3 regions of the Micromonospora sp. NPDC049891 genome follow, and region 2 is predicted to be linked to each of the others. Evidence: riboswitches for the same ligand, from Rfam matches in the RefSeq annotation. Region 2 holds a riboswitch; each other region holds the start of a gene.

Region 1 (9,638 bases), on a different contig from region 2:
GGCGGCCCCGGTGTGGTGGGTCCGCCCGGCTCGGGTGTCAGTTGCCGCGGACCTCGGCGGCGGCGGCGACCAGGTGCCGCAGGGACGCCTCGACCTCGGGGTAGCCGCGGGTCTTCAGCCCGCAGTCCGGGTTCACCCACACCCGGCGCGCCGGTACGGCCGCGACGGCCAGCCGCAGCGCCTCGACCACCTCGTCGCGCGGCGGCACCCGGGGCGAGTGGATGTCCCACACCCCGGGGCCGACACCCCGGCCGTAGCCGATCGCGGCCAGGTCGTCGAGGACCTCCATCTTCGACCGGGACGCTTCGATGCTCGTGACGTCGGCGTCGAGGGCGTCGATGGCGGTGATCACCTCACCGAACTCGGAGTAGCACAGGTGGGTGTGGATCTGCGTGTCGTCGGCGACACCGCTGGTGGCCAGCCGGAACGCGCCGACCGCCCAGTCCAGGTATGCCTTCTGGTCCGCGCTGCGCAGCGGCAACGTCTCCCGCAGCGCCGGCTCGTCGACCTGGATGACCCGGATCCCGGCGGCCTCCAGGTCGCGGCACTCGTCGCGCAGGGCCAGCGCTACCTGGTCGGCGGTGTCCGCGAGAGGCTGGTCGGTGCGGACGAACGACCAGGCCAGGATGGTGACCGGGCCGGTGAGCATGCCCTTCACCGGTCTGCTGGTCAGCGACTGCGCGTAGGTGGACCACTCGACGGTCATCGGCGCCTTGCGGGCCACGTCGCCGTAGATGATCGGCGGGCGTACGCAGCGGGAGCCGTACGACTGCACCCAGCCGTGCTCGGTGGCCGCGAAGCCGTCGAGCTGCTCGCCGAAGTACTGCACCATGTCGTTGCGTTCCGGCTCCCCGTGCACGAGCACGTCCAGGCCGAGCTGTTCCTGCAACCGGATGACCTGTTCCACCTCGGCGCGCATCCGGTGGGCGTAGCCGGCGTCGTCGAGGTGGCCGGCCCGGTGCGCGGCGCGGGCCCTGCGCAGCTCGGCGGTCTGCGGGAACGAGCCGATCGTGGTGGTCGGCAGCTCCGGCAGGCCCAGCCGCTCCTGCTGGCGGGCGGCCCGGGTGGGGTAGTCACCACGCTGCCGGTCGGTGGGACGCAGCGCGGCCAGGCGACCGCGTACGTCGTCGTGACGCCAGTCCGCCGGGGTCCCCGGCAGGGGCTCGGGTAGCGCGGTGGTGCCGTCGCGCAGCGCGCGGCCGAGCACGACGACCTCGTCGACCTTCTGCCGGGCGAACGCCAGCCGCTCGGACAGCCGGGGGTCGAGGTGGGTCTCGGCGGACAGGTCGACCGGCACGTGCAGCAGCGAGCAGGACGAGGACACGGCGACGTGGTCGGCCAGCCCGGCGACCGTCGCGCCGGCCGCGACGGCGGCCCGCAGGTCGGTGCGCCAGATGTTGCGCCCATCGACCAGGCCGGCGACGATCGTCTTGCCACCCAGTGGTCCGGCGGCCGCGAGCCGGTGCAGGTTGCCCGGTCCGGCGACCAGGTCCAGACCGACGGCTTCGACAGGGGTGCCCAGCAGGGCGGGCAGCGCGTCGCCGAGGTCACCGAAGTAGGTCGCGACGAAGATCCGGGGTCGGTGCGTGAGTTCACCGAGCCGGGTGTAGACGCGGCGCAGGGCGTCGATCTCGACCGGGGTGCGGTCGGCGACGTAGCCCGGCTCGTCCAGCTGCACCCAGCCGGCGCCCGCGTCGGCCAGGGCGGCGAGAATCCGGGCGTACGTCTCGACCAGGTCGTCGAGGCGGGCGAAGGGATCCTCACCCTTGGCCAGCAGCAGGAACGTGGCGGGTCCGACGAACACCGGCCGGGTGGTGATGCCCAGGTCGCGGGCCTCGGCGTACTCGCCCAACGCCTTCGCCGGATTAGCGGTGAAGACGGTGTCGGGGGCGATCTCCGGCACCAGGTAGTGGTAGTTGGTGTCGAACCACTTCGTCAGCTCCAGCGCCGGCTCGGCGTCGACACCCCGCGCCATGGCGAAGTAGGTGTCCAGGGTGGACAGGCCCAGCCGGGTGAACCGGGTCGGGACGGCGCCGACGGCCACGGCGGTGTCGAGCATGTGGTCGTAGTAGGAGAAGACATTCGACGGGATCGCGTCGAGCCGGGCGTCGCGGAGCGTCCGCCACACCTGCGCCCGCAGTCCGGCGGCGGTGCTGTCCAGAGCCTCGGCGTCGACAGCGCCGGCCCAGTACGCCTCGACAGCCTTCTTGAGTTCACGATTGGCACCGATGCGTGGGTAGCCGAGCACGGTGCTCTGCCCGAATGCGGTACTCACCAGGGGGTCCTTCCCTCGAAGTGTCCGGCGGACACGGAGAGGGGAAGACGGGTACACCTCGGGTACCGGCTTCCGCCCTGACCCTCCCGAGAGGCCGCCGGCGGCGCACACCGGCGGCGTGCGCAGCACTGGCAGGTCTTCGGACTCGCGGGCATGACACCAGGTCGCCTACTGGCCGTCGCTTCCCAGACCTCGCGGTCCAGTGCTTGTTGACGGCGGTCGTTCCCACTCACCGCTGCGGGGCAGTCCCGGTCTCACACCGGGTTCCCTCTTGCGACGTCCCGCCCGAGCGGACGGGACGAACCAGCGCCACCGGCCATGGTACGGGTCAGAGCGTGCCGACCGGTCGGGAGTGTCCGACGTACGGGACGGCGTGCGCCGCTGACCGGTTCGCCGGTGTCAGATGTTCCGGCGCGGCGGTGCGGCAGGGTTGCGCCGATGGCGGCAGGCTACGACCGGGCGGACGAGGGCGACGTCCCCACCGTACGCACCGCGGTCGACGACACCCTGCTCAGTTCCGGCTGCGCGGGCAGGAACAGGGTGGGGACACCGAGCGACTGGTTCATCGCGGCGAGTCGGTACTCGGCCTGAAGGTCTGTGGTGTCACGCACGCCGCGCACGATCACACCTACGTCGTGGCGACGGCAGTAGGTGGAGGTCAGCCCGCGCCAGGCCGCGACGGTGACGGAGGGCCATTCGACAGGCAACGCGGCCCGGACAGCGGCGGCTCGTTCCCGCTCGTCGGCGCCCGGGTGCTTGCCGCTGTTGACCGCGACGAGCACGACCACGTCGTCGAAGAGGGCACAGGCCCGCTCCACCACGTTCAGATGCCCGGCGGTGAAGGGGTCGAAGCTGCCGGGGTAGACCGCTCGTACGCGTACCCGACCGGGGGGTCGCGCCGCCGCGGGCGGCCCGGCGGATGGTCCGGGTCTCACGGCCGCAGGACCCGCTGCACGTCGCGAATGACCTGCTCGGAGGCGAGTGGCGACCATGAGGCGAACACTTCCTGGAAGTAACCGCCGTAGCGGGCCGCCACCGTGGGATCGTGCTCGATGACGTCCAGTTCGTTGACGATGCTCAGGTCCACGAGGGACCGGAGCTGAGCCGGCTTCGGTGTCCTCACCTGCCCTGCGAAACGGTCGAACACCTGGCCGGTCCGTGCCAGCTCCCGCCAGCTGCGTCCACGGTCGCAGGCGCCGTACAGGTAGACGAGCTCCTCGGCGTCGGCCCCGACGAGGTCCCGCAGTACGGAGCGATCGGCCCGGTCAAGCAGGGCGAGGTCGAACCCGTCGGTGCCGTAGACGGCGTGGGTGAGGCCCGCGGCCCGCACCTCATCGCCGCAGCCGAGCACGGCAAGTCGGTCGCTGACTCGACACAGGTGGGCGTACAGGTTGCCCCCCGGGTGCGCGATCTGCTCCGCCCCATGCCGGCGGAGCCAGCCCCGCGCGCCTTCGTCGGTGCCCATGGCCCGACTGTAGGTATCGGCTGCCGGAACCGCTGGCCCCGCGGGTGGGCAATATGTCACAGCACTGCGGGCGCCGGAACCCGGGAAGAGCTTGACGCCCCGAATCTCATCGAGCATGGTCGATTGGCATCGTTCTTCGAACGTCTTGACACGGGGAGGATTGATGAAAGCGTTCGTCACCACCGCCCTCGCTGCGGCCCTGCTGGTGCTGAGCACGGGCAGTGCGCCCAGTGGTCGGCCGGCCGCCGGCGCACCCTGCGCCGGGCAGATCCACTCGAATCCGGGATTCGAGCGTGGCACCACCGGCTGGGATGCCGGACCCCGCATCGTCGTGCTCGGCGACGCGGCCCGGCCGGCACACACCGGCCGGGCGTACGCCACCTTCGCCGGGTTGGACGTCACGCGTACCGACCTGCTGCGCACCACCGTCACGGTGCCGGCAGACTGCGACCTGACGGTCCGCTTCTGGGTCCGGACCACCACCACCGAGACCATGCGCGGCGACTACCTGAACGTCGGGCTGGCGGTCACCGGGATACCCCCGAAGACCAGGTTCTCACTGGCCTTCGACGGCGGGTCACAGTGGCGGCAGTACAGCATGTCGACCGGGACCGCGACGACCGAGCGCACCGCGACGGCCAGTTTCCTCGCCAGCGAGACGGCCGGTAACGGCGTCACGACCTTCGACGTCGACGACGTGACCTTCACGTTGAGCTGACCACGAAGGCAGCCAGCCACGCGCGCTACCGGCCGCCCGTTGCCCTGCTGGTACCGGGCGGCCGCCAGCGGCAGGGACCGTCCGCCGACAATGCGTCGTCATCGCGGACCTGCGGACGGCGCGGGCGGGCGAGGGTGTCCTCAGCGACCCGAACCGCCCGTTCTCAGTGACGCCTACGGGTCGAGCAGGAGCGCTTCGGCTCCCACCGGCCGGAAGCCAGCCGCCTGGAAAGCGCGGACGCTGCGGGCGTTGCCGGCGGCCTGCTGCGCCCAGACGGGCTGGCCGTCGGGCACCAGATGGCGGGCGGCCGTCGCCAGTGCCCGCCCGAGGCCCCGGTGGCGATGCCCCTCGTCGACCTCGATCGCCGTTTCCCAGCGGCCTGCCACACCGCGGCCGAGGATGACCAGTCCGCCGTCGGCCGCCCAGACCCGGAGGTCATCACGGCGCTTCCGTGCCCTGACCTGACGTGGATGATCCGCGCCCGCAGTTTCTTCCAGCTTCAGTTGGGGCTCACCGGCGAGGGGGCTCGCCACCGTCAAGAGGTCGATCGTGTCCATCGAGCGCCGGGTGCGGTCGAGCAGCGCGCTCAGGAAGGCCGGATTCATCGCGGCCGCCAGGGCGTCGCAGTCGAGAGCAGCCAGGGTGCGGCGTACCCACAGCGGGTCCTCGTCGGTGAAGATCACGGAATGGGCGGTGAAAGCGACAACTCCGGCGTCGCGGCTGCTTGGCTGTGGCACCACGGTGATGCCGCCGTCCGGTGCCGGGAAACGCCCCTGGGCCGCCGCATCGAGGATGTCGGCCAGTTCGCTGCCCATGATTATCCTTTCCCGGCTCCGGCGGTCCGCACGGTTGGTCCCGACAGCATCCCGAGCATGTCAGCTGCACGGTGACCGTGGTGCCCCGTGAACTCACCGCGAGCGCCCGTGCTCCCAGGTGGTCAGCCCGCGATGGTCTCGGTGGCTTCGGTTGCCCGGGCGGGGCGGCGCTCGGGGCCGCGGGCCAGGACGACGAGGAACATGGCGGCCATGACGGCAACGCCCACCAGCATGGCCTGCCGCCACCCGTCGACGAAGGCCTGCTGCGCGGCGTGGACCACCTGCGGGTTGTGGAAGCTGGCCTCCTTGGCCGCGTCCAGGGCGGTGGCGATTCCTGCACGGGCGGTGCTGGCGGTGGCCACGGGGACGCCGTGCAGCTTGTCGTCGATGGAGCTGCGGTAGCCGGCCGACACCAGTGCGCCGAGCATGGCGACGCCGAGCGCGGTGCCGAACTCGCGGGTGATGTCGTTGAGCGCGGAGGCCACGCCCTGCTTGGCAGCGGGGAGGGAGCTGGTGATCGCCTCGGTGGAGGGAGTCATCGCGAAGCCCATGCCGACGCCCATGGCGAGCATGCCGGGCAGGACGGAGAGGTAGCCGCCGTCCACCGAGACGACCAGGGCCATGAGGGTCAGACCCAGGCCACCCAGCGCGATGCCGAGGGCCATCGTGGATCGGGGGCCGATGCGGGTGGCCAGGCGAGGGGCCAGCGCGGACGTCATCATCATCAGGACCGCCATCGGCATCATCGCGAGGGTGGACAGCAGTCCCGACCAGCCGAGCACGGCCTGGAAGAACGGGAAGAGGACCACGGCGATGCCTGCCTGGACGCCGAAGACGACCAGGAGCGTGAGCGAACCGCCGGCCAGGCCCCGCTCGCGGAACAGGCGTACGTCCAGTAGTGCGGCGTCCCGGCGCCGCAGTTCCCAGGTCACGAACGTGACAAGCGCGGCAAGGCCGACGAGGAGGCTGATCACCGTGACGGGGTCACTCCAGCCGCGTTCCGGTCCTTCGTGCAGCACGTAGATGAGCCCGACCACGGCCACGCTGGAGGTCAGCGCGCCGAGCAGGTCGAAGGACTGGCCGGAGTGCTCGCGGGAGTTGGGCACCGACGTCAGCGCCATGGCAAGGGCCACGACGACCAGGGTCACGGGCAGGACGAACAGCCAGCGCCAGGAGGCCACGTCGACGAGCAGGGCGGAGAGGAACATGCCGAGGATGCCGCCGCCACCGGCGATGCCCGTCCATACGCCGATCGCCTTACCGCGTTCGTGTTCTGGGAACGTGGAGGTGATCACGGCGAGGGTGATCGGCATGATCATCGCCGCGCTGACGCCACTGAGCATCCGCGCCGCGAGCATGATCTCGGCGTTCGGGGCCAGGCCCGCCGCGACGCTCGCGACACCGAATACGACCAGCCCGGCTACCAGCATGGGCTTGCGGCCCAGCCGGTCGCCCAGGGCGCCGAGCGGGAGCAGCAGCGCGGCCAGGGTGAGGGTGTAGCTGTTGATGATCCACAGGACGGTGGTCTGTGCGGCACCGAAGTCGACCGCGAGGTGGGTCTGGGCCACGTTCAGGCCAGAGACGGAGGCGATGATGGCCATCAGGGCGACGGAGACCGCGATCAGGATCATCCGCAACTGACGTGTGTCGGGAGCGCCTCCGCCGACCGCAGCGTCGCTTCGTGCGGTGGTGAGCGGTGCTGGCTGGTGCGTACTCATGGATTCCTCTCCGCAAGGGCAGCGGCCCGGCGTGGTCCGGCCGGGTCGGCACGACGCTACCCACACGGTGCTCCAGGGGCATACAATGTTGCCCATGACGCAAGACGATGATGACCTGGACAGCCTCGTACGCAAACGGATCCGTGCGCTGCGGGTCGCTCAGGGGTGGTCCCTGGAGGAACTGGCCACCCGGGCCCGGCTCAGTCAGTCCTCGCTGAGCCGCATCGAGAACGGACAGCGCCGCCTCGCCCTGGACCAGCTCGTCACGCTCGCGCGCGCCCTGGACACCACCCTGGACCAGCTCGTGGAGACCGCCTCCGACGACATCGTCACCAGCCCGATGATCGATGGTGCCCACGGGATGATGCGCTGGCCCATCAAGGCCGACCCGGGCATGTCCGTGGTCCGCCAGCGCATGACCCAGCCACCCCCGGACAACCCGGCGCGCATGCGCGCCCATCCTGGGCGTGAGTGGCTGGTGGTCCTGTCCGGCACGGCGGTCCTGATGCTGGGACATCGCCGCTTCCGCCTCGAGACCAACCAGGCCGCCGAGTTCCCGACCATGCTGCCGCACGCCATCGGCGCTGACGGCGGCCCCTGCGAGATCCTGGGCATCTTCGACCGCGACGCCCGCCGTGGACACCAACAGGGCAAGCGCGAGCCCTCAGAACAGTGACGGCGCCGGTCGGTGCACCACCGCGGGCACGGCACGCGACGACCGTTCTTGCGCGTCGGGCAGCTCTTTCCGCAATCGTCTTGCGTAATCGGGAAGCGATCGTGCCGCAGCCGAATGATCGTCTTAATGTCGCGGTATGACCCACTCTTCCCACCACGAGCGCCACGACGACGCCGGGCAGGCGGAGATCCTCGACCTGGACGCGGAAGTCCTCGCCGCGCACACCACCGAGATCACCGCCTGGCTATCCCTCGACACTCCCCCGCGCCAGATCGTGGATCTGGGCAGCGGAACCGGAGCGGGAACCTTCGCCCTGCTCGACCGTTTCCCCGAGGCGCAGGTGACCGCTGTCGACTCGTCGGCCGGGCACCTCCAGCGCCTGCGGGAAAAGGCGTACGCCCGGGGTGAGACGGAGCGGGTGCGGACCGTCCAGGCCAACCTCGACGAGCCCGACTGGCCCGACCTGGGCTCCCCGGACCTGGTGTGGGCCTCGGCGTCGATGCACCACCTGGCCCACCCCGAACGGGTCCTGCGCGCGGTCCACGACCTGCTGCCCGAGGGCGGCCTGTTCGCCGTCGTGGAACTGGCCGGATTCCCGCGTTTCCTCCCCGAGAACGCCCCGGACGACCGGCCCGGCCTGGAAGAGCGCTGCCACGCAGCCGGCGACCGGGTGCATGCCGAGCACCTCCCCCACCGCGGCGCCGACTGGGGGCCGATGCTCACCGCCGCCGGATTCACCGTCGAGGGCGAGCGCCTGGTGGACGTGAACATCGACGGGGCGGGCGACCAGGCCGTCGGCGCCTACGCCCACGCCGGCCTCCAGCGCATCCGACACAAGGTCGCCGACGCCCTCGCCGCCGAGGACCTTGCCGCGCTCGACCGGCTGCTCGACGCCGACAGCCCACACAGCATCCGGCGCCGTACTGATCTCACCGTCCGAACCAGACGCACCGTGTGGGCAGCACGCCGATCGACTGCATCGAGTCGGCGCGCCACGCCCTCATCCACCTACTCGGTGATCACCGGCCAGGCGTAGGCCAGCAGAGCGCACGCCGCTCCGAGCAGTGCGAGCGAGACCCCCCGGGTGGGCAGGGGCAACGCGGCGAGCACCAGCAAGATGACCGCGACGACATAGAGGAACGCCTGTACCGACATGGCAGTCTCCTTAGGGTTGGCTGAAGGCGGATCGATCTCTACCCCCACCGTCCAGGTTGCGAAACCCCGGCCGGCCCGACGCTGATCGCAACTGCGCCCGACGGCGGACCGTCGTCGTACCGCAGCGGGAGTCCGATCTCCCGCCTGAGCAGGATGCGGGCAGCCCGAGACCCAGCGAGCATGCACATATGTCAAGTACTTTCCGGACACTGAAGGCCGTGGCCACAAGCGTCGCGCTGGTGGCCACGATCGCTGTCGTACCCGCATCCGCCACAGCGCAGCCGGGTCCGTCAACCGGTCCGGCCGCCGGCGGTCTTGATCGCGCCGAGCTGCGGGCGGCCCTCACCGCGGTACCCGAAGCCGGCGTTCCAGGCGTGCTGGTCGCGGTGCGCGACGGCCGGCACGACTGGCGCGACGCCGCCGGTCAGGCGTTCCTGACCCGACCTCGACCGATGCAGCCACAGCTGAGGCACCGGATCGGCAGCGTCACCAAGACGTTCGTCGCCACCACCGTGCTCCAACTCGTCGACGAGGGCCGGCTGGGCCTCGACGACCCGATCGGGCAGTGGCTGCCGGACACCGTGCCGGGTGAGCGTGGTGCCCAGGTCACCGTCCGGATGCTGCTGAACCACACAAGCGGCATCGGCAACTACACGAACGCGTTGATCGACTCCTACGCGGCGATCAACCAGATGCAGGTCACCACGTACGCTCCGGCTGACCTGGTCGCCGTGGGCCTGGCCATGCCACCGACGAACGCTCCCGGCGCCGTCTTCAGCTACTCGAACACCAACTATCTCCTGGCCGGACTGATCA
Region 2 (9,638 bases):
CCACCCTATGTGCCGGAGATTGTTCCCGTGCCGCTGGGCCAGAGCTCGGAACTGTATGTGCTGGTACTTCGAGTGGTGCCCGGCACTTACACACGGCCCCTGCTCGTCGATGGCGTTGCTTGGGTGCGGCATCAGAACACGAGCCACCCCGCCGACTGGGCAAGGCTTCGCGACCTGTTCGCTGAGAACGCGGCGGGACAGTACCAGAATGACGCGTGGAACGTCACGGCACCTCAAATGCCCAGCAAGGCGGCGGGTGGTCTGGATGAGTCGGTGGACTTCGTGCTCCGATCGGGACTTACCGTCGCAATGGCACCGGACGCCACGTGGCGACCGTTGGCCGAGTCAGCGGTGACCGCCTACATCACCGCCCTGCAAAACTCTCTTCTTGCTCGGGAGCTTGCCGACCTCGTTACCAGCGAAGCGGCCAGCGCCAGCATAAGTCGGTTTCAGCATAAGGGATTCAACAGGTCGCGCACCGTTCGGCTTGAGTGGTCCGGAGCCCCGTCTGGCTGGACCAATCACCAAAATCCCGCGGTCGAGGCATGCGCCCGACTGGAGGTGCCCGGCGCGTACGGCCAGCCCGGCACGCACTTGCGCGTCGAGATCGATCTAGGCGTTCGCTTCAGCGCTGCCACCGATGGCCTCCGTCAGGCTACTTGCACCTGGCGTGTCCCAATCCACCAGCTTCGCCTCCTCATCGATGCGATGATCGCGACCCTGTCCAGCAAGGAGGTGATCGAGCCGGTGGCAGGGCTAGCTGGCGTGGATCCTATAGCCGTGCCACAGCCGCGCGCTCTGCACATGGGGACGGCGCGACCGATCACCGAGGTCCTGGACATAGGCGGACTGCGATTGATCCCTGATGCTGGAATGTCTCGCGGGGCGCACCTGTTGGCGAATCCCGCGCTAGACCTGGCTACCGTCGATGACCGGAGCGCCCAGGTCAAGGATTGGTTGGTGCAGATCGCCTTGGACGCGGGATTGCTGGGAATGCAGCAAGTCCTTGAAGGCTCAGCCGATGCCAGGAGCCGGCACGGGTTATCAGGGCTGCGGCGCGGAGATTAGCTGCACCTGGGATGGCGTTTGCAACCTCGGGCCAGCCCTCGACCTCAACTCGCGTCCATACCGGCGGTGGATCTTGTCCTCGCCTGGCATCCGGTCAGACCGGTCGGTGCCCCCGGGGCGCCCGCTTGACTCCGAGTCAGCCGACAGACGAAATGGCTGCCGACCGGCCCAGGCAGAGTCGGATGCGACCCGATGCGCAAACCGCGCAGGTGCCCCTTCCGCGAGCCTGGCACACCTCGACCTCGAATAGATCTGCCGGCGGGCCCGAGCCGATCACTCTGTGCGACAGTCGGCGGTCGTGAAGCGGGTCCCGGCGGGCAGACCGACACGTAGCTGGCCATGCCTGCCGAGCGCGAGACCTCTCCGCCGGACGGGTGGTGGTCCATACGCCGCGATCGAACGGCTGGATCATGTCTGAGCGACGATCCGGCCTCCACTATCCAATGGGCTATTGCGTGACCACCGTGTGATCGGGTTCGCTGGATGTGAGGCCACGCTTACCGATCGCAAGGAAGGTGGGCCATGTCGTGAGTGACGCATCATCGAGAGCCGAGCGGGACCGCGGCTTGATCATGAGCGTCGACCCGAGCGGCCAGCTCGCTCTCGACCTATATCGACGACCGTCCGAGGACGCGGGTGCCCCGACCCAGGGCAATTACCACTACCAGACGGAGATTATCGCGTCCTTCTGTCTGAGCATGCCGTCCGACCCTTCGATCAGCAAGATCGTCTGCGAGTGGCACGAGGACTTCCTCATCGTGCGGGACCAGCCCCCGTTTCTGGAGCTGGTGTCGGTGAAGCACCACGACCACATGGTGTACACCACGATGAACAAACTTTGCGACGAGGGCGGCCTGACGCACCTCTTTGACAAGTGGCTCGGATACACCAGCGGCCCAGCAGCACGTCTGGCCAGCAACACGAAACTGGGCGGGAAACGCAGCGAACCGTCGCCACTCGCCCTGTTTGACGTGTGCCGGACAGCTGCGCTCGCTACTCCGGCCGGAACAAGGCTCCTCGCGCACCTGGCGTGGGCCATGATGGACGTCGCGAAAAGGTCCGATGCTCTGGAGAACATCCCGAGGCCGACATCTCCATCACCACCCAAGGTGAGGAGGCACGACCCGAGTGGTCTACCGCCCGGCCTGTTCGACATGCTTCTTCGTTTCATGCTGGTCTTCAGGTTCGACTGCGACCGGGCAGCGAAGGGCCACATCCAGGACATCAACATCCGGCAGCTAGCGGAGCCGGCGATGGTCAGGCTGGGTTACTCGCAAGCGGCGGCTCCAGATGCCTACGGTGCAGTGGCCCAGCTCATCGGGGAGGCGAGCCGAGATCGTAGCGGCCGACCAACAGACTTGGCCCAGTTCCTGACCAACCCCGGTGCGTACGACCCGTTGTCGGAACTGGCGCAGACGGTGGACCGGCGGACCGTGTCGCGGGATGCGGTGCTCGCCGCTATGCGTCTCGGGGCACGACGATCAGCCGGCGAAGCGGTCCCGTTGCTCCGTGCGGGTCAGGCACCGCCCCGTGCCGCCGGTGGCCACCGCCTCATCGACAAGATGCGGCTCGGTCTGCTTGACGAGGCGGAACAGGACAATGCCCTCCGGCTTCGGGACCTGTGGCTTCACACGTGGCCGCAGGCAAGAACCGGGTTTCCCGAAGACATCGAGACCGAGTTCCGGTTGGAGATGGAGATCCTCGACATCGTCCGCCGAGTTCGTCATCAGCTGATCGACAAGGCCGGCCCCTACGGCATCCAGTTCCAGGCGCTTCTTCACCAGGAGCTACGTCAGGCGAAACTCAGCTCGAAGATCAGCGTGCCGCTGGACGACTTCCACATTGTGGGGTTCGCCTACGAGTTGAGTGACCTGTGCAGGTTTGGGTTCGCGCGACCTGAGGTCGCGTGATGACACCCTCGCCACTTTCACGGACCGCTGTGCTGGCCGTGCGGCAGGAGAGTCTGTATCACGAGGCCCGCGTGCTCATTCTTATCTGCCAGTTCGCTGACCCGGGCCACGCCTTCCGTGGCCTGACCAAGCTCGCCAAGGTCGACTTTCTGCTCAGGTATCCGGTCATGGCGGAACGCCTGCTGCCGGCGGGAACGCCATGGCCAGCCACCGCACCGACCTCCGACGAGCGGCGAGCGGTGGAGACCCGGATGATCCGGTACAAGTACGGTCCTTGGGACGACCGGTACTACCCCATACTCGGTGCACTGGTTGGCAAGCGCCTGGCGACGTACGCGAGCGTCGACGGAGCTACCGAGATCACGCCGACGGACGTCGGCCGAGAACTCAGTGGGCAACTCGGAGCCACGCATCCGTGGGCGGTCGTGGCCGAGCGGGCCCGGTTCCTCCGGCAGCACTTCGACCTGCCCGGCCGCGAGCTGAAGGACCTGATTTACGAGCGGCTACCGGACGTTGTCGCGCTCCCGCTCAGAAGCGAGATCTAGATGGCCACCAACCTTCGCATAAGGTCGCTCTCAGTCGCTACCAACACCGCAGCACACTCGTTCGACTTCGCCTCGCCGCTTACGCTCGTCACGGGCACGACCAGTATGGGCAAGTCGACGCTCCTGATGCTCATCAAGCATGCGCTCGGGGGAAACGCCGCCTTGACACCCGCGGTGGTCCAGCACGTTACGCACGTCGACCTGGCCATCCAGGCCGGCAACAGCCCTCTGATTCTGCGCCGGCGCATCGGCACCGATGCAGGAATCGTGGAGATCATCGAGCCAGGGTCGGGGGTCGTGGAGCACACCTGGCCGGTGAGCCCGACGCCAGCGGACGGGCCGTCCATCTCCCGCTTCTTGCTGGAAGCACTCGGGATACCCGTCGAACGCGTGCCGACGAGCCGCATGGGTGTCAACGCGCGGACCACAGCGCTGACCTTCAGGGACATCTTCCGCTACTGCTACCTGCAGGCGAAGGAGATCGACCGCTCGGTAGTCGGTCACCTCGACCCCAACGTCAACCCCAAGCGCATCTCCGCGTTCGAGCTGATGTTCGGTCTCACGGACCCCGAGCTACTCGACCTCAAACGCCGGCGAGGTCTTGAGCGCGACCAAGCCAAACAACTGGAGAAGGATGCCATCGCAATCGACCGCTTCATCCGAGAGGACGGCATAGCCGACCCCGACGAGCTGCGCGCACGGCGTCTACAACTTCTGCAACAGCTCGGAGCGGCCGAGGACCGGCTCCGGGCGACGCGAGAGGAGGTCGAGGCCCTGACAGCGGCTGAAGAGGAACGCCGGGGACGGTTATCCGCAGCGCTGTCCAACTCGAAGAAGCGTCACGAGGAAGCCGACCTCATGGCGATGGCGATACGCGGCAGGGAAGCGATACTAGCTCAGCTGAACCTGGATCTCGCCAAGGCAGAACGTCTCAGCACAGCGGTCGGACTCCTCTCTCCGTTCGAGTTCTCCACCTGCCCTCGATGCATGCAGGAACTCGGCCCACGCGAGCTCGCCGAGACGGACTGCCTCCTCTGCTGCCAGCCGATCGAGCCGGTGGGCCTAGGCGACATCCAGTCCTCGGCTCAGAACGTCGGGCGCATCCACGACCAGATGGCCGAAACCGAGCAACTGCTGCGCAGCGATATCGCAGCCCATGCACAGGCCCAACAGGCAGCGAGCCAAGCAGATGCCGAACTGGAGGCGCTCCACCGTGAGTACGACCAGGCGACTGCGGGAGCCGTATCTCCCCGGATCGAACTAGTTGCGCGACTGAGCCGCGAGACAGAAGCCCTGCGGCAGAGGATTGACGAGACCAACCGCCACGCTGCGATGTGGCGCCGGCTCGACCAGCTTCGCGCACAGGTGGCCCAGCACCGCAAAACCCAGCGTCAACTCGCAGTCGACATCACCGAACGAGAGAAGGCTCTACGGCGCCGCGGCACTCAACTCGAAGACATTGACGAGGCGTTCAAGGAGGAAGTCGAACGCATCGGCATACCTGTTGACGGCGTAGCTCGAATCGACCCCACAACTTTCCTGCCGCTGGTAGGCGACACGGAGTTCGAGGCACTCCAAGCGAGCGGCGGCGGAGCCAGCACCGCCCTCAACGTCGCCTACCACCTGACCCTACTCACGACAGCTATCGACCACCCCGGCGTCCTTCTCCCCGACCTCCTGATCATCGACTCGCCACGTAAGGCAATCGGTAACCGGGAACCAGACGTGGCACTGGGCCGACGCCTATATGCCCGACTAGTAACTCTCGCGGAGACCTACGGCAGGAAAATTCAGATAATCGTCGCCGACAATGACCTCGCCACCGGCATCATGAGCACACATGCGACGATCGATCTCACCTCACAGCGCTCAGTCGTTCCCGGAGTCACGAACACCGGGGTCGGTCAGGGCCAACGGGTCGAAGACATCCAAGGGAAGCAGTGACAGCTCGGCCGAATCCTCGGAAGCCGCCGTCCTCTCCCAATCATCTGTCGGACATCGGCGACGCTGGAGTGCGCACTGGATAAACCAGTCCTGGGGCGTGCGCCGGGCGGATCCCGGCGTCACGGCCGCCCGGTGACGACCAGCCGGGTCACGCCTGCTGGGTGGCTCGGGTTTACGGTTCCGCCGGGCGAGGTGAACGGCCTCGTTGGTGCGGATATCGCGAAGACCACCTGTTTTCCCGAATCGTATCCATGTGCTATTCGGTCTGGTGCGGCGGCGCTGGCTGGACGGGGTGGCACGAAGCCTCCCACACTGAGCGTGGTCACTTCGGTGGTCACAGCCCAAGATCAAATAGCCGTCATCGCGTGACAAGTGGCGACAGGGGGTGTGATTTGACGTAGAGAGCTTTCCCTGCTCAGAGCACCTGTTGGCATCCGGCGGTACGGCGTGACAGAATCGTTACCATACTGGCAGTGTGGGGGTCAGGGGTTCGAGTCCCCTCGGCTCCACCTTGCGTTTATGCAGGTCAATCGGCGTCAGTCATCGACTGGCGCCGATTGTTTGTGATCTCGTGGTCACAGCCGTGGTCACCCAGCGCCCCACACTGTACTTCGGTGATCGGTGTTGAGACTTCGTCCGAAACGGCCTCTGGCCAGGGATCTTTCGACTGCGCCGCCTGTTCGGGTGCTGCCGGGGCGGAATGTGGGGCGCAAAACAGTGTGGTACCGGGGTGCCGGCTCGTACCGTCAGAAGCGGCCCCGCCGGTGTGCTGGCGTACCCGCTTGGTACGCGGCGGGGTAGCTGGCCGTCTTGCGAGTCACACGAATCGAGGCGGGTGCCGGAAACCGAAGCCGGCGCCGGACGACCCAGTCACGCCTACGGATAGGCGGCCGGTCACCGTTGATGGTTCCCCGGAACGTTGGGCCGGCCGGCGCTCGGCAGGGTCAGACGGTGCCGAAGAAGTTTCGCAGTGCGGGAAGCCGGCGGATCAGGAGTTGGTCCAGGGCGAAGATGACCAGCAGGGACAGGCCGAACAGGGGCAGGAAAACGCCGAGCACGACCATCGCGCCGAGCGGGGTCCTGTTGTCCCAGAGCGGGAGTTTTGCCCGGGGCGCGGCAAGGCCGGAGGCGGTGCTGCGGCGGGTCCACCACATCATCGTGCCCGTGACGCACATGAAGATCACGGCGAGGTAGCCCGCGAGGGCCGCCGCGGAGAGTCCGAGCACGTCTCAGTGCTCCTCGGTGCCGTCGAGCAGGGCCTGCCGCAGGGCCAGGCGGTGCTCGCGGCGGATCTGTGCCTCGCGGTAGCGGCGCCGGTCTTCGTCGGTCTGGGGTAGCAGTGGCGGCACCGGGCGGGGGTGGCCGTTGTCGTCGACGGCGACCATGACGAGGTGGGCGGTGGCCACGTCGGTCGGTGGCACGGCGCGGTCCCACCGGTCGGCGGTGACCTTGACGGTGACCTCCATGGAGCTGCGTCCCGCCCAGGTGATCCGGGCGTCGACGTGTACGACGTCGCCGACCCGGACCGCGCGCAGGAAGGCGGTCTCGTCAATGGCGGCGGTGACGGCCGGGCCGTCGGAGTGCCGGGCGGCGACCACTCCGGCGACGGAGTCGATGAGGTTGAGGATCCGGCCGCCGTGGACCGTGCCCATCAGGTTGGTGTGGTGCTGGTCCATGATCTGCGACAGGGTCAGGTGGGAGGCTGACGGTGGTCGGCCGGCGAGAGTGGTCGTGTCGTGCACGGGTGTCCGTCCTCGGGGAACAAGCCACCGACCCGTCGGCGCGCACGTCGAGGACGCGCCGTCTCGGCGCGTCACCCGCCCGACCCGCCCGCGAGGTCGACGGCAGCGCACACACCTTGTGTCCGCAGCGCGGGCAGGTCTTCGGACTCGTGGGCGGTGCCGGACTCGGCCGGTCTCCTACTGGCCGTCGCTTCCCAGGCCGGGCGGCCCAGTGCGTGGTGACGGCTGTCGTTCCCACTCACCGCTGCGGGGCAGTCCCGGACTTTCACCGGGTTCCCTCTTACGACGCCCGACCGCACGGCCGGGCGAACCAGCGCCGTCGGCCACCCTATCCTGACCCGGTCCGACGACCGTCCGGCCCGGGTACCTGTGGCGAGTTGCCCCATCACTCCGACGCCGAGCGTCGGCCCGTGGCCGCGATCGCCACGAACCTCGCCGTCACGACCCACCGTGTGCGATCGGTAGCGGATTGACAGTGGCTGTGGGAGCAGACGAGACTGGCGCGACAACTGAACAACCGCGTGTGTGTGCGGGGGAAGTCCGGTCGAAGTCCGGCGCTGGCCCGCAACGGTAGGCCGCCGGGAGCTTCCCTGGTGGCGAGCCCGAATACCTGCCGCACCCGCGATTTCTGCTCCCCACCCGTCGTGGCCCACGGGTCGGAGGCCGGCCAGCCGCGCCGTCGCCGGGCGGGCCGGGTTTCTGACGACCGCCGGGCCGGAAAGGCGCGTCCGATGGTCGTCCGCCTGAGCCGGCACCGCCTGCTCGCCCTGCTTTGCGGTGTGCTCGCCGCCCTCACTCTGACCACACCCGTGATGGCCGCGCCCCCGCAGGCCGGCACCGTCCGATCCGATGCGGCCGCGGGCTGGTTGGCCCGACAGCTTGTCGACGGGGAACGCTTCGAGGCCGTCTTCGACGGGGTCGCGTACCCGGACCAGGGGTTGACCCTGGACGCGGTCTTCGCGTTCGCCGCCACCGGTGTCGCCGACGACTTCGGCGCGCGAGCCCTGGCCTGGGCGACCCGGCCGGACGTGCGTGACGGGTACATCGGTGACGGCACCACCGAGGCGTACGCGGGCGCGACCGCCAAGCTCGCACTCGCCGTCGCGGTCCGCGGCGGTGACCCGACCGACGTCGGCGGTGTCGACCTCATCGCCCGGCTGGAATCGCTCCAGACGTCCGGCGGCCGCTTCACCGACCGGTCGGCGTGGGGTGATTTCAGCAACGCGTTCAGCCAGTCCTTCGCGATTCTCGCGCTGGACCGCACCGCGCAAGGTGTGCCGGCGGCCGCTGCCGGATGGCTGGCGGGTACCCGGTGCCCCGACGGCGGCTATCCGCTGCTGCCCGCGCAGCCGGCCTGTGCGTCCGATGTGGACGTGACGGCCGTCGCGGTGCAGGCGTTGCGGGCCGCCGGTCGTAAGGCTGATGCCGCCGCAGGGCTGCACTGGCTGCTCTCGGTGCAAGGCGACGACGGTGGGTTCACCAACGCCGGTGGGGTCGCGAACGCCAACAGCACCGGACTGGCCGCCCAGGCGCTGCGCGACGGCGGCCGGCCGCTGGCCTGGCTCCGGGCCCGCGTGTTCCTGGCCGATCTTCAGGTCGGGTGTGCCGCCCCGGTCGCCGACCGGGGCGCTGTCGACTTCGACGGCGGCGTCTTCGATCCCGGTACCGCCCCCCGCGCCACCGCGCAGGCTGTCCTCGGTCTGACCGGCACCGGATATGCCCGGCTCTCCACCGTCACCGCGACCGCCGGCGCACCCACTCTGCCCTGCCGCTGACCGGCCGGCAGATTCCGTCCCACCACAAGGAGTGCTCATGTCCCAGGTCCATCTTCCCGCCCGTCGGTGGCTGGCGAGCATCGCGGCGGTGGCTGTCGTCGCCGTCGGGTTGATTGCTGTCGAGCCGTCTCCACGGGCCGCGCAGGCCGCCGCGTGCACCGGGACGTCGGGGGTCACCGTGGTGGTCGACTACGGTGCGCTCGGCGGCGGCGTCCAGGTGGCGTGCGCGCTCGGTGACCCGGCCACGGGCCTGGCCGCCCTGCAGGGCGCAGGCTTCACCGTGACCGGTACGCAGCGATGGGGATTGGCCTTCATCTGCCGGATCAACGGCAAGCCGACCGCCGCGACGGAACCCTGCATCAACACCCCGCCGGCCAGCGCGTACTGGTCGTACTGGCACGCCTCCGGCAGCGGCGCCTCCTGGACCTACAGCACGTTGGGAGCGACCAGCTACAACCCGGCCCCGGGCACGGTCGAGGGCTGGTCCTTCGGCTCCGGCGCGGCACCCAGCATCACCGCCCCCTGACCTGCGTGTACCCTTCACGAGCCGTGGAGGTGCCGGGTGTCGCCCGCCACGCTGGCGCCGCGAGGTGACCGGCGGTACGGTGGCGACACCCGGTGCGCCAGGTACACAACTGAATACGTCCCGTACGG
Region 3 (9,638 bases), on a different contig from region 2:
GAACTCGTCGAGGGAAACGTACTTCGGTACCTCGTCGTTGTTCACGATGGCGGTGATCATGACCGATCCTGGTTGCAGGCCGGCGAGTTCGGGCAGCCGGAAGGTCACCGAGTGGGTGGTGAAGCTGTTGTTGCCGGCGACGCCGTACATGCGGAAGGTGGCGCGCCGATCAGGAGCGGGATCGGGCGGAAATCCCGGCAGTTGGACGCTGGCCGGCGAGGTCACGTCCCCGGGTACGTCATAGTCCCGGCCCGGCCAACTCGGCCAGTTCGCGGACGGTGCCGGAGCGCCGGACGGAGTGGGCGAGACCGCGTCTTCGGTGGCAAGGACAATCACGTCCGGCGGCTTGTCCGCGCACCAGGTCAGTGCCGCGAGCGGCCGGCCGTCAGCATCCACGGTCAGGCCGGTGATGCCCTTGATCTCTGGCGTGCAGGAGGTCAGGCCGGTCAGGACGAGCAGCGCGGCGGCCAGCGTGGCGACGATCCGCCGTGTCCTCGCGCGCGTCGGGGCGACCATGCTCTGACGATCGCAGAGCAGGGTCGACCTCCGAGCTCGGTTGAGTCTCGGGCCGATGACGATGACGCGGCGTCGTGCCTCCGCCGATGACCGGATTCGACAGGTCTGCGCGAGCCGCCATGTCGCCGACACGGGCCTGGCTCGTCTGACGTTTGCTGCCGCTGCATGTCGGAGCCGGGTACCGTCGATTGTGGCGGCTCGCGGGTGTGGGGGCCAGCGGATCGCCGCACAGTCCTCCACCTGGGAGCTTCGCCATGCCGCCGAGCGCGCGCACCATCGTTGACCCACGGTTCCCCGCTGAGCTTGCCCGACTTCGACGTGTCCGTGGCCTGTCACTGCGCGATCTGGCTCGCCTTGCGTACGTCGGGAAGAGCTACGTGCACGACCTCGAGACGGGTCGTACTCGACCGTCCCGGGAACTCGCCGCACACCTTGACGACACCCTGCAGGCCGGCGGGAAGCTGGCCGCGATGGTGGTCGATGCCCCGACCGTGACCACCCCCGACGACGATGACCGCCTGGCGTACGTGCTCGCCGAACCGACCCGCCTCGACGCCGCTGCGGTGCGGTCGCTCGCCGAGGTGCTGGCTGCGCAACGCCGCCTTGACGACGTTCTGCCGGCTCCGGTGACGCTGCCGGCCATGGTGGCGCAGCAGTCCGCTGTGCAGCAACTCGCCGAGCGGGCCGCCGGGCCGTACGTCGGCCAGCTGCACGAGTTGGTGGCGGAGTGGACGCAGTTCGTCGGCTGGTTGCATGCCGAAGCCCGCAACGATGGCGAGGCGATACAGGTGCTGACCGAGGCCGCCAGGCAGGCCGACGCCGTTGACAGTGGCCCGCTCGCGGCGCAGGTGGAGAACTTCCGAGGCTACCTGGAGCGGCAGCGGGGCAACCCGCGCGGCATCGTGCGACACTTCCTCGCCGCGTACCACACACCCGGGGCGACGGCCCTGCAACGCGTCGGCGACGCGGTCCAGGCCGCCCACGGGTTCGCGCTACTCGGCGATCGGCACTCAGCGGCAGGGCTCCTCGGTGCGGCGAGTGACCTCACCGAGGCGGCCGAGCGCGAGCAGGCACCGGTCCTGGCCTACTGGCTGACGCCCACGTTCAGCAGGATGGGCCTCGGGCTGGCCTATCTGGCGCTCGGCGACACGTCGGCCGGCATCGACAATCTGCGCGCCGGGTTGGCTGGGTTGCCGCCTGACCAGCGGGACGCCGCATGGACGCAGGAGTATCGGCAGGCACTCGCGGTCGCTACCGGCTGAGCTGTCCGTCAACCGTCCCGGACAGGACGCCGGACGCCTCGCACCTGCCCTGAGTGCCCACGGCCATCGCACGATTCTTGTGGGTGGTGGCGGTGCGCCCCCACGTACCGCCGCCCCCGTCCTCGAACTTCGGCGGAGGTGATGGCGTGAGCAGGTGGCACAGGTTCTGGTGGTGGCTGCGGCAGCGGCCGATACCGCTGGCTGACGGCGGGCAGCGGCGGGAGACCGTCGAGCAGGAGGCCGCCCGGCAACGCCTGCTCGACCAGGCCCGGCGCAAAGCCCGGTGGCCGGCATGACTGGGCGTGCCGTCAGCTATCGGGACGCGATGGCCGCCGAGGCGGTGCGAATCGGCCGGGCCGTCGACGCCCTGCCCGCCCGGCTCGCCGACGAGCACCTGCCCCGCCGGCCGGAGTGGACGTGCGCCAGTTGCGAGGGCGAACCGTCGTGGCCGTGCGCCCCAGCGCGGGTGCGGCTTGCCGAGGCGTACGGCCGGGACCGGGTGGGCCTGTCGATGTACGCGGGTGCCTTGTTGACGGCGGCGTTGGACGACCTGCCGCGTGAGGACCCCGGCGAGCTGACGACCCGGTTTCTCGCGTGGCTGCGGTGTACCTGCGGGGCGGGTAGCCACGCCGGGGCGTGGCCGACGATCAGGACCCCGTCGCATCCGCCGTCCTCTTCGTACGCCCGCCTGCCTGCGACCGGTCAAGCACGCACCGGCCGGACGGCGTAGCCGGATGTGACATCTGTTGCAGGACTCGCCGACACACCATCTGGTGTCTTGCGTTCGTGGGTGACCCATATATGGTGTCACCTGTAGCTGGTTCGGGCGCCCATCCGGGGCGGCCGAGGCAAGAGGGAACCCGGTGCGAATCCGGGACTGCCCCGCAGCGGTGAGTGGGAACGACAGCCGTCACAACGCACTGGGCCCCGGCCTGGGAAGCGACGGCCAGTAGGAGCGCGTGAGCACGCCCACGAGTCCGAAGACCTGCCAGCACGCCGCCCGCACTCGTGGGCGGCGGCCGCAGGCCGCGTGGGACGGCCGACGCCATCAACGGCCGCGCCCTCGGCGCGGGTCCGTGGCGTCCTCCCGCGTGTCCGAGGCCCTCAGCAGACGGCGCGAGGAGAGAGACGTGACGGTCGTGCGGGAGATGCCGGCCTCCGACGCAGGTGTGTCGGAGCAGCGCCGGCATGTGATGCAGGTCCGCAAACGCGACGGCGCCACGGAACCGGTGGACGTCAACAAGATCGTCCGGGCGGTGGAGCGGTGGGTGACCGACCTCGACGAGGTCGATCCGCTGCGGGTGGCCACGAAGACCATCAGCGGCCTGTACGACGGTGCCACCACCGCCGAGCTGGACAAGCTGTCCATCCAGACGGCCGCCGAGCTGATCGGTGCGGAGCCGCAGTACTCGAAGCTGGCGGCGCGGCTGCTGGCCGCGTACGTGGACAAGGAGGTCCGGGGACAGCAGGTGGCCAGCTTCAGCCAGTCCATCCGGTACGCGCACGACCTGGGGCTGATCGGGGACGCGACTGCGGCGTTCGTGGCCCGCAACTCGCGCAAGCTGGACGACGCGGTCGACCCGGACGGCGACCTGCGGTTCGAGTACTTCGGCCTGCGTACGGTCGCGGACCGTTACCTGCTGCGGCATCCGCAGACCCGCCTGGTGGTGGAGACGCCGCAGTACTGGCTGCTGCGCGTCGCCTGCGGGCTGTCGCAGACACCGGGCGAGGCGATCGGGTTCTACCGGCTGATGTCGAGCCTGGCGTACCTGCCGAGTTCACCGACGCTGTTCAACTCGGGCACCCGGCACACCCAGATGTCGTCGTGTTTCCTTGTCGACTCGCCGCGCGACGAACTCGACTCGATCTACGAGCGCTACCACCAGGTGGCGAAGCTGTCGAAGTTCTCCGGCGGTATCGGCATCTCCTGGTCGAGGGTCCGGGGTCGGGGCGCGCTGATCCGGGGCACCAACGGCAGGTCCAACGGCATCGTGCCGTTCCTCAAGACCCTCGACGCGGGGGTGGCGGCGGTCAACCAGGGCGGCCGTCGTAAGGGCGCGGCCTGCGTGTACCTGGAACCGTGGCACCCGGACATCGAGGAGTTCCTGGAGCTGCGGGACAACACCGGCGAGGAGTCCCGGCGTACCCACAACCTGAACCTGGCCAACTGGATTCCCGACGAGTTCATGCGGCGGGTGGAGGCGGACGGCGACTGGTCGCTGATCGACCCGTCGGACGCGCCCGAGCTGCCGGACCTTTTCGGCGAGGCGTTCGACGAGGCGTACCGGGCGGCGGAGAAGAAGGCCGTGCGGACGGTGAAGGCCCGGGACCTGTACGGCCGGATGATGCGTACGCTCGCGCAGACCGGCAACGGCTGGATGACGTTCAAGGACGCGGCGAACCGACTGTCCAACCAGACCGGTGCGCCCGGCAACACGATCCACCTGTCGAACCTGTGCACGGAGATCCTGGAGGTCAACAGCGACACCGAGACGGCGGTGTGCAACCTCGGGTCGGTGAACCTGGGCGCGCACGTCACCGCCGACGGCGTCGACTGGGAGAAGCTGCGCGCCACGGTACGCACGGCTGTGGTGTTCCTCGACCGGGTGATCGACATCAACTACTACCCGGCCGAGCAGACGGCGGTGTCGAACCCGCGCTGGCGTCCGGTCGGGCTCGGGCTGATGGGCCTGCAGGACGCGTTGTTCACGTTGCGTCTGCCGTTCGACTCGGTGCCGGCACGGGAGCTGTCGACCCGGGTACAGGAGGAGATCTTCCTGACCGCGCTGGAAACGTCGGTCGGGCTCGCCGAACGGTTCGGCCCGCACCCCGCGTACGCCGAAACCCGGGCCGCGAAGGGTGAGTTGCATCCCGACCTGTGGGGCGCGGAGGTGACGCAGGCCCAGCGGTGGACGGAGTTGCGGGAGCGGATCTCGCGCCACGGACTGCGGAACTCGCTGCTAGTCGCGATCGCGCCGACCGCCACGATCGCCTCGATCGCCGGATGTTACGAGTGCATCGAGCCGCAGGTGTCCAACCTGTTCAAACGCGAGACGATGTCCGGTGAGTTCCTTCAGATCAACACCTACCTGGTGCGGGAGCTGAAGACGCGCGGACTGTGGACCGCGCCGATCCGGGAACAGATCAAGCGGGCCGAGGGGTCGGTGCAGGGCATCGGCGAGCTGCCGGCGGACGTGCGGGAGCTGTTCCGGACCGCGTGGGAGCTGCCGCAGCGGGCGCTCATCGACCTGGCCGCCGCCCGTGCCCCGTTCATCGACCAGTCACAGTCGCTCAACCTGTTCCTGAGCGCGCCGACCATCGGCAAGCTCTCCTCGATGTACCTGTACGCCTGGAAAGCCGGGCTCAAGACCACCTACTACCTGCGGTCGCGTCCGGCGACCCGGATCCAGCAGGCCACCGTCGCCATCAAGCCGGTCGTCGCGGTGAGCGACGACGAGGCGTTGGCCTGCTCCCTGGAGAATCCCGAGAGCTGCGAGGCATGCCAGTGACCACCCTTTCCGAGACCAGCACCGACAAGCGGCAGATGCTGCTCGACCCCGGCATGGACCTGACCCTGCGGCCGATGCGTTACCCGCAGTTCTTCGACAGGTTCAAGGACGCCATCAAGAACACCTGGACCGTCGAGGAGGTCGACCTGCATTCCGACCTCGCCGACCTGGCCAAGCTGTCCCCGGCGGAGCAGCACCTGGTGTCCCGGCTGGTCGCGTTCTTCGCCACCGGCGACACCATCGTCGCCAACAACCTCGTGCTCAACCTCTACCAGCACGTCAACTCGCCGGAGGGTCGGCTCTACCTGTCGCGGCAACTGTTCGAGGAGGCGGTGCACGTCCAGTTCTACCTGAACCTCCTCGACACCTACGTGCCGGACGAGCGGGAACGGTTCGCGGCGTTCGCGGCGGTGGAGAACATCCCGTCGATCGCCCGCAAGGCCGAGTTCTGCTTCAAGTGGATCGACTCCATCTTCGAGCTACGGGAGCTGGAGACCCGCGAGGACCGGCGGGCGTTCCTGCTGAACCTGATCTGCTTCGCCGCCTGCATCGAGGGACTGTTCTTCTACGGCGCCTTCGCCTACGTGTACTTCCTGCGGTCCCGGGGCCTGCTGCACGGCCTGGCCTCGGGCACCAACTGGGTGTTCCGGGACGAGTCGATGCACATGGCCTTCGCCTTCGACGTGGTCGACACCGTACGCGCCGAGGAGCCGGACCTGTTCGACGCCGAGATGGCACAGCAGGTCCGGGACATGCTGGCCGAAGCCGTCGAGTGCGAGGTGCAGTTCGCGGCCGACCTGCTCGAACAGGGCGTGTCCGGGCTCTCCCTGGTCGACATGCGCGAGTACCTCCAGCACGTCGCCGACCGCCGGCTGGCGCAGTTGGAGATCGAACCGCTGTACGGGTCGAAGAACCCGTTCGCTTTCATGGAGTTGCAGGACGTGCAGGAGTTGTCCAACTTCTTCGAGCGGCGGGTGTCGGCCTACCAGGTCGGGGTCTCCGGCACTGTCGCGTTCGACGACGACTTCTGACGGCGGCCCAGCCGCAACCCGCTGACCCGGTCCGGCCCGGCGATGATCCTGCCGATCACCGCCGGGCCGCCCGGTTCGCGGGTCTGCCTCAGACCCGACCGGCGATCAGGTACTGCATCCGGTGCTCGTGGTTCGGGGCGACGCCGAACCGCCGGTCCAGCTCGAAGATCGACGTCAGCGACGTGGCGGTGACCCCGGTGATTCCCGCCCGTTCGAGCACTGCCACGGTCTGGTCGATGGAGGTCGCGGCGGCCAGCGGCAACACCGCTCGGACCTGACCGTCGTAGTGGTCGGCGAAGTTCTCCGAGGCGTTGTCCAGGCCCTCGGGGAACCAGGTGCTGTCGACAACGGCGACCGTGCCACCGGGGCGCAGCAGGCGGGCCCAGTTCGCCACCGCGGTCTCCGGCTCGCGCAGCGTCCACATCAGGTAGCGGCTGACGACGGCGTCGAAGCTGGCGGATGGGAAGTCCGGGTGCACGGCATCGCCGTGCCGGATGACCGGACCGTCCGCGATCGTGGCGGCGTGGTGGCGGGCCTGGGCGAGCATGCCCTCGGCGAGGTCGATGCCGGTGACCCGGTGGCCGAGTCCGGCCAGCACCATGGCGACCTGCCCGGTGCCGGTGCCGACGTCGAGCACCTCCAGCGGTGCCGGGGGCAGCGCCTCGGCCCAGATCTGCGACCAGGCCCGGGTGTCGGCGGTCAGGCGGTCGGTGCGCTGCTGGTACTCGTCGTAGCCGGGCGCCCGGCCGGTCCAGTACGTGTTGATGCGGTCCTGTGCGCTCATGACGGCACTGAGTTGAGGATTCGCTCGCTGACGCTCGCTCATGCGGCGCTCCTTTCGACGGCGTGTTGACCGTGCGGGTGGTACAGCAGGTGAATGGCGCCGTCGAGGTCGAGACGCTGGATGCCGATGCCGTAGACGGGTTCGAGAACGGCGGGGTCGAGGACCTCGTCGGTGGTGCCGGCGGCGGCGACCCCGCCCTGACCGAGCAGCACCAGGTCGTCGCAGTAGCGGGCGGCGAGGTTCAGGTCGTGCAGCACGACGACGGCGCAGGTGCCGAGGTCGCGTACCAGCCGCAGGATCTCGTGCTGGTAGCGGATGTCGAGATGGTTCGTGGGTTCGTCGAGCAGCAGGTGAGTGGCCTGCTGGGCCAGCGCCCGGGCGATGAGCACGCGTTGGCGTTCACCGCCGGAGAGCCGGGCGAACGCGCGTGACCCCAGGTGGGCGGCACCGACCCGGATCAGGCACTCCGTCGCGATCTCGTGATCGGCCGGCCCGGTGCGCTGGAAGGCGTTCAGGTGCGGGCCGCGGCCCAGCAGCACCAGTTCCGCCACGGTGAGGGCGGTCTCGCCGCCGGTCTCCTGCACGACCACTGCCAACCGGCGCGCGGCCTCCCGCGACGGCAGCGCGGCAAGGTCGTCACCGTCCACGATGATCCGCCCGGTGCCGCTGCGCAGCGCGCCGTAGAGCAGCCGCAGCAGGGTGGTCTTACCACTGCCGTTGGGGCCGATCAGGCCGAGCACCCGGCCGGGGCGCGCCGTCACGCTGACTCCGTCGATCACCGGGTTGGCGCCGTAGCGCCAGGAAACCCGGGTCGCCTGGATCACGAGCCGACCCGGAACCGTTGCACGATCCGCGCCAGGCCGTCGATGGACAGCGGGGTCGGCGGCTCGGTGAAGTTGAACAGCTGGGTCATCACCGTGCCGTTGCGGACCGCCTTGAGCTTCTCCGCGCCGGGAAGACCGGTCAGGCCCTGCTCGACCGCAGCGGGGTCGCCGTCGCTGTAGAGCAGAATCAGCACGTCGGGGTCACGGCCGAGCAGTTCCTCGACGGTGACCTCGAAGACCCGTTCCGGTGTGTCGCCGAAGACGTTGCGGAAGCCGGCCGCCTCCAGTTGCGGGTGGGCCATGCTGGCGGAGCCGTACGCGTACGTGGTGCCGCCGCCGACAGTCGGGTACAGAACGGCGGCGGTACGACCGGACGCCGTACCCGCGGTGGCCCGGATCGCCGTCATCCGGTCCTGGAGCGCGCTGACCGCGGTGGCCGCCTCCGCCTCACGGCCGAACACCCGACCGTAGGTCTCCATCTGCCGGTAGATGTCGTCGAAGCTGGGGGTTGCGGTGTTGTCCGGGCACATGGCCGGTTCCTCCAGCAGCGGGATGTCCACCGCCGACAGGGTGTCGCGGGACAGGTTGTCGACCTCCCCGAGCACCAGGTCCGGCTCCTGGCTGATCACCACCTCCGTGGAGATCTGCAGGTGGCCACTGGTGTCGGTCTTGTCGGTCAGCAGAGGGATCCGGTCCAGCCCGGCGAGGGTCGCGGCGTCGTAGTAGTCCCTGGGGTACTGCCCGGCCCGGGCGGTGACCCGGTCCAGCACGCCGAGCGCGTGCAGGTACGGCACGGCCGCGCTCTTGAGCAGCACGACCCGCTCCGGCGCGGCGTCGAAGGTCACCTCGACGCCGCAGTTGGTGACGGTGACCGGATACCCGGGACCGGCCGCCGCCGGCTCGCCGGTGCCGCCGCCGCAGGCGGCGACCAGCAACACCAGGGCGGACGTGGTCGCCGTGACGGCGAGACGGGTTGCCTTCATCGGTGCTCCTCGGCTCATCGGGCGCTCAGGCGCCGGTGGCGTGCAGACGGCGGATCAGGACGAGCAGGAACGGGGCACCGAGCAGGGCGGTGATGATGCCGATCGGGATCTCCTGGGGGGCCAGCAGCACCCGGGCGAGCACATCGGCCCAGACCAGCAGGATGGCGCCGAGCAACGCGGCCACCGGCACCACGCGCACGTGTGGGGCGCCGACGATGCGGCGCGCCAGGTGCGGCACGACGAGGCCGACGAAACCGATGCTGCCGGCGGCGGAGACCAGCACGCCGACACTCAGCGACACCAGCACGAGCAGCCGGAGCCGGAACCGGTCGGGTGACACCCCCAGGGTCTGCGCGGTCTCGTCGCCGATGGCCAGCACGTCGAGCCGTCGCCCGACGATGGTCAGGTAGCCGATCATGCCGCCCAGCACGATCGCGGCGACCAGCAGCAGGACGTTCCACCGGGCCAGACCGAGGGAGCCGAGGAGCCAGAACATCACCGACCGGGCCCCCTCCGCGGACCCCGAGGCGAAGATCAGGAAACTGGTGGTGGCGTAGAGGGCGTATCCGACGGCGACGCCGGACAGCAGCAGCCGGATCGAGGTCACCCGTCCGCCGCTGCGGGCGATCAGGAAGACCAGCAGCGACGCGCCGAGCGCGCCGAGGAAGGCGCTGCTGGACAGGGCGTACTGCCCGAAGCCGGCGCCCGCGCCGAACAGGATCGCGGCGG

What was found. Region 2 has a riboswitch for cobalamin ahead of AB0I71_RS24585 (acyl-CoA thioesterase). Riboswitches for the same ligand answer to the same signal wherever they lie in the genome.
Region 1: it holds a riboswitch for cobalamin, as region 2 does, so the genes downstream of both, metE (5-methyltetrahydropteroyltriglutamate--homocysteine S-methyltransferase) here and AB0I71_RS24585 (acyl-CoA thioesterase) in region 2, are expected to answer to the same signal.
Region 3: it holds a riboswitch for cobalamin, as region 2 does, so the genes downstream of both, AB0I71_RS03385 (ribonucleoside-diphosphate reductase subunit alpha) here and AB0I71_RS24585 (acyl-CoA thioesterase) in region 2, are expected to answer to the same signal.

Annotation. Positions count from the first base shown of each region.
Region 1 is NZ_JBFAML010000015.1:74,217-83,854, forward strand. It holds gene metE (5-methyltetrahydropteroyltriglutamate--homocysteine S-methyltransferase) at 38-2,275, opposite strand; cobalamin riboswitch at 2,388-2,598, opposite strand; gene coaD (pantetheine-phosphate adenylyltransferase) at 2,725-3,210, opposite strand; gene AB0I71_RS19990 (DUF6817 domain-containing protein) at 3,207-3,740, opposite strand; gene AB0I71_RS19995 (hypothetical protein) at 3,904-4,458, shown strand; gene AB0I71_RS20000 (GNAT family N-acetyltransferase) at 4,632-5,273, opposite strand; gene AB0I71_RS20005 (DHA2 family efflux MFS transporter permease subunit) at 5,396-6,991, opposite strand; gene AB0I71_RS20010 (XRE family transcriptional regulator) at 7,086-7,667, shown strand; gene AB0I71_RS20015 (class I SAM-dependent methyltransferase) at 7,804-8,703, shown strand; gene AB0I71_RS20020 (hypothetical protein) at 8,676-8,822, opposite strand; gene AB0I71_RS20025 (serine hydrolase domain-containing protein) at 9,041-9,638, shown strand, end outside.
Region 2 is NZ_JBFAML010000023.1:58,836-68,473, reverse strand. It holds gene AB0I71_RS24610 (ATP-binding protein) at 1-1,068, shown strand, start outside; gene AB0I71_RS24605 (dsDNA nuclease domain-containing protein) at 1,596-2,978, shown strand; gene AB0I71_RS24600 (hypothetical protein) at 3,008-3,523, shown strand; gene AB0I71_RS24595 (hypothetical protein) at 3,524-5,467, shown strand; gene AB0I71_RS24590 (hypothetical protein) at 6,412-6,693, opposite strand; gene AB0I71_RS24585 (acyl-CoA thioesterase) at 6,697-7,209, opposite strand; cobalamin riboswitch at 7,345-7,492, opposite strand; cobalamin riboswitch at 7,696-7,842, shown strand; gene AB0I71_RS24580 (peptidase) at 7,941-8,984, shown strand; gene AB0I71_RS24575 (hypothetical protein) at 9,022-9,510, shown strand.
Region 3 is NZ_JBFAML010000002.1:14,052-23,689, forward strand. It holds gene AB0I71_RS03365 (hypothetical protein) at 1-516, opposite strand, end outside; gene AB0I71_RS03370 (helix-turn-helix domain-containing protein) at 771-1,778, shown strand; gene AB0I71_RS03375 (hypothetical protein) at 1,925-2,074, shown strand; gene AB0I71_RS03380 (hypothetical protein) at 2,071-2,508, shown strand; cobalamin riboswitch at 2,580-2,786, shown strand; gene AB0I71_RS03385 (ribonucleoside-diphosphate reductase subunit alpha) at 2,927-5,287, shown strand; gene AB0I71_RS03390 (ribonucleotide-diphosphate reductase subunit beta) at 5,278-6,318, shown strand; gene AB0I71_RS03395 (methyltransferase domain-containing protein) at 6,407-7,144, opposite strand; gene AB0I71_RS03400 (ABC transporter ATP-binding protein) at 7,141-7,926, opposite strand; gene AB0I71_RS03405 (ABC transporter substrate-binding protein) at 7,923-8,909, opposite strand; gene AB0I71_RS03410 (iron ABC transporter permease) at 8,935-9,638, opposite strand, start outside.